Regions from separate parts of the Staphylococcus sp. MSU001 genome, predicted to be linked through region 1. Evidence: riboswitches for the same ligand, from Rfam matches in the RefSeq annotation. Region 1 holds a riboswitch; the other holds the start of a gene.
What was found. A riboswitch is a leader RNA that binds a small molecule or an ion and turns the genes downstream of it on or off. The one in region 1 is predicted to bind thiamine pyrophosphate.
Positions count from the first base shown of each region.

Region 2: another riboswitch for thiamine pyrophosphate. It lies ahead of ACVBFA_RS09380 (3-oxoacyl-ACP reductase); the one in region 1 lies ahead of ACVBFA_RS01595 (ABC transporter substrate-binding protein).

Region 1 covers NZ_JBRIKK010000002.1:81,114-83,325, reverse strand. Annotated here, with positions in the region: gene ACVBFA_RS01600 (anion permease) at 1-915, shown strand, start outside; TPP riboswitch at 1,075-1,176, shown strand; gene ACVBFA_RS01595 (ABC transporter substrate-binding protein) at 1,232-2,143, shown strand.
Region 2 covers NZ_JBRIKK010000019.1:5,764-7,975, forward strand. Annotated here, with positions in the region: gene ACVBFA_RS09370 (deoxynucleoside kinase) at 1-133, shown strand, start outside; gene ACVBFA_RS09375 (deoxynucleoside kinase) at 126-788, shown strand; TPP riboswitch at 943-1,042, shown strand; gene ACVBFA_RS09380 (3-oxoacyl-ACP reductase) at 1,143-1,895, shown strand; gene ACVBFA_RS09385 (NtaA/DmoA family FMN-dependent monooxygenase) at 1,944-2,212, shown strand, end outside.

The DNA.
Region 1 (2,212 bases):
TCTGAGAGAAAAATGGGTGCGTTTTTAATCTTTACTGAGTTCCAAGGTAATTTAATTACTTCGGCTATGTTTTTAACAGCTATGGCCGGTAACCCAATAGCGCAAAGTTTGGCTGAAAAAACGGCACACGTTCAAATTACATGGATGAATTGGTTTGTTGCTGCTATTATACCCGGATTAATTTCTCTCATCGTTGTCCCTTTCATTATTTATAAATTATACCCACCAACTGTTAAAGAAACGCCTAACGCTAAAAAATGGGCTACTGAACAACTAGAAGAAATGGGACATATGTCTATAGCCGAAAAAGTGATGGTTGGTATCTTTATCATTGCATTGGCTTTGTGGGTATTAGGAAGCTTCATTAATGTTGATGCCACGCTCACCGCATTTATTGCTTTAGCATTGTTATTATTAACAGGTGTATTAGCATGGTCAGATATTTTAAATGAAACAGGCGCATGGAATACACTCGTTTGGTTCTCAGTTCTTGTATTAATGGCAGAACAATTAAACAAGTTAGGCTTTATCCCTTGGTTAAGCAAACTCATTGCTCAAGGTTTGAATGGCTTTAGTTGGCCTATCGTTTTAGTTTTACTCATCTTGTTTTATTTCTACTCACATTATTTATTCGCAAGTGCAACAGCACATGTCAGCGCTATGTACGCTGCGTTACTCGGTGTTGCAGTCGCTTCGGGTGCACCGCCATTATTCAGTGCATTAATGTTAGGGTTCTTTGGTAACTTACTGGCATCAACAACACACTATAGTAGTGGACCAGCGCCTATATTATACGCAGCTGGCTATGTTACACAAAAGCGCTGGTGGACTATGAATATTGTACTTGGTATAGTCTATTTTATTATTTGGATTGGATTAGGTTCACTATGGATGAAACTCATTGGTATGATGTAAAGTTAGAATTTTAATTAAACTTCCGTTCATCAAATATATTGTAAGCTAACGTTTGAAACGTTAGCTTATTTTTTTGCATCATACTCCCATGATTAATATTTACTATATTCATTTTACTTTTTATTCAATTCAACTATGTTATTCTGTACATAGATTAACCAGTATCACTAGGGGTGCAATTCAATTTGCTGAGAGAAAGTCTACTTTCAACCCTTGAACCTGTTGGTTAGCACCAGCGTAGGAAAGTGAGCAATATTGATAACTGTTTCTTCATTCACTTTTTTACGCAATAATTAAATGGATGGAGGAATTTTTTATGGACAAATTAACAGTAGGTTTAGAATGGTTTTTAAATCCTGATCATATGCCATTAATCATAGGTATTGAAAAAGGATGGTTTAAAGAAGAATCATTAGAAATTGAGATGATTGAACCAAAAGAGCACTTTGATGCATTAGACGAGATTGAAAATGGTTCAATGGATATCGCGATTACTGAACCTATTCATCTGGTTCAAGATAGAGTTAAAGAACAAAACGTCATCGGGTTTGCGAGATATCTTCACACTAACGGCGGTATTATGTATAACAAAGATAAAAATATCGCTCGCCCCAAAGATTTAATCGGTAAGCGACTTCAATATCCTGGCGCTCCCGGTCCAGGTGGTATTGCCATGGCTAAAACGATGATTGAAGCAGATGGCGGCACATATAAAGAGGGTGACATCACACCAGTTAATCATAGCTTTTATCATACTGATGCACTTTTAACTGATAAAGCTGATGCTGCTACACTTATTTTCGAAAATTTTGAAATTCTTGAAGCTAAAAATCAAGGACTAAATGTAGATTATTTTCCACTAAAAAATTATAATGTACCTGATTTTTGTCAACTCATTTTCATTACTACACCTGAAGTATTAAATACGAGTGAGATCAAACTTAGAAAGTTTCTGAAGGTCATTCAAAAGGCCATTCATTACATCAATCATCATTTAGCAAGTGCAATTGAAATTTACTCAATGTATACTCGAACTGATATCTCTAACCAATTAAACAAAGATACAATTGAAGCAACAGCTAAATGTTTTACAAATGATTTGTCTATGAGTTCCGACTACTACAATGATTTACAGTTGTGGCTTAAAGAAGTCAATGATATTAAAGACACGATTAACCCAACTTTATATTTTACAAATCAACTACTATTCAGTCGATATACAAAATAAAAAATACACCTTCACTCTATTTAAACGTTGATGTACACATCAATAGTTAGAATCAATATCTAATTTAGA
Region 2 (2,212 bases), on a different contig from region 1:
ATCATTAAAGAATGACGGTGCAAATGTCATTCGAATTGATACATCTCAACAAGATTTCGTTAAAAATGATTACGATTACCAAAATATTTTAAATTTAGTAAAACCTATGATTGGAGAAAATAAAGATGAATAATTATGGTATTCCTCAAAATGCAGTAATAACCATTGCTGGCACTGTAGGGGTTGGTAAATCTACGTTAACACAAGCACTTGCTGACAAGTTAAATTTTAAAACTTCCTTTGAGAATGTAGACCATAATCCTTATTTAGATAAATTTTATCATAATTTTGAACGTTGGAGCTTTCATCTTCAAATTTACTTTCTTGCTGAACGTTTTAAGGAACAAAAACGCATGTTTGAGTATGGTGGCGGATTCGTTCAAGATCGTTCAATTTATGAAGATGTGGATATTTTTGCAAAAATGCACGAAGAACAAGGAACAATGAGTGCTGACGACTACCACACGTATTACGAATTATTTAATGCAATGGTTATGACACCTTATTTTCCAAAGCCTGATGTTCTGATTTATCTAGAATGTGATTATGATGAAGTAATTGATCGTATTCAACAGCGGGGACGTGACATGGAAATCAATACAGATCCAGAATATTGGAAAAAACTATTTAAACGGTATGAAAATTGGATTAACAATTTTAATGCATGTCCTGTTGTTCGACTTAATATTAATGAATATGACATACACGAAGACGTAGACTCCCTTGATCCAGTCATTGATAAAATTGCTCAAGTTATTAAAGCATACCGACAAGTGGATACGAGATAATATATCTAATTGTAGAAAATTAGAGCTTATATTTGTATACTTTCACAAGTTATTTCATATACCTTTTACTCAAATATTAAAATAACAGATATAGCTATTATTAAGAATGTTGACAATATTTTATAAAAATTCTATGTTTATACTATAAGTGAATTATATGCACTAGGGGTGTTTTTTAACTGAGATGGATATCATCCAAACCCTTTGAACCTGAACTAGCTTATACTAGCGGAGGAAAGTGTTGAATCTCATCTAATTATCATTCTGTCTTTATATATTGATTTGGATGCACAACTTTTCTCATGAAGGTTGTGCATTTTTTCTTATACAAATAAAAATATTGGGGGCATGAAGATGAAAAAAACTGCAATTATCACAGGAAGTAGTCGTGGATTAGGCGCTAAAATTGCAATAACTTTACTAGAAAAAGGCTACAATGTTGTTGTTAATTACAAACAAAATAAGGATAAAGCTGAAAAATTAATTAGAAATTATAATCAAAGTAGGGCTATAGCTATTCAAGCTGATGTGACGGATAGAAACGATGTGAATCGAATGATTCAAACTGCCACACAACATTTTGGAAAAATAGATATAGTCATTAATAATGCACTTGTTGATTTTAAATTTGATCCAAATCAGCAAAAATCGTTTAAAGATTTAACTTGGGAAGATTATCAACAACAACTTAATGGTACTTTAAAAGGAGCATTTAATGTGACTCAAAGCGTCATACCACAATTTATAGAACAACAAAGTGGATGCATTGTTAGCATTGGAACCAATTTGTATCAAAATCCAGTCGTACCTTATCATGAGTATACAACAGCAAAGGCAGGTCTCATTGGCTTTACTCGTAATATTGCTGCAGAACTTGGACAATATGGTATTACAGCAAATGTTGTTTCTGGAGGATTACTCAAAACGACTGATGCAAGTGCAGTCACTACACCTGAAGTATTTGATTTAATTGCTCAAACTACACCTCTTAGAAAAGTAACATCACCTCAAGATGTAGCCAATATGGTCGTATATCTCGCTTCAGATGAAGCACGTGGCGTAACAGGTCAAAATATTACCGTTGACGGTGGTTTAACAATGAACTAATTGTTTGTGTATTTTTTACAAAAAGATAATAATTAATGAGGTGTTCATATGACAAATAATCACTTTCTTAACATAGGTGTGTTACTGTACGGATGTGGTCATCATCAAGCGGCATGGCGTATGAAAGATTCTAATATTGAGGATATCGGCAACATATCTTATTATCAGCATTTAGCTCAAATAGCTGAAAAAGGTCTTTTGGATATCGTCTTTTTTGCAGATAATCAAGCCTTTAATGCAAGTGATAATACTACTATGCCCGCTTTTTGGTTTGATCCTATAATTAACTTATCAGCTATTGCACAAGTTACATCACA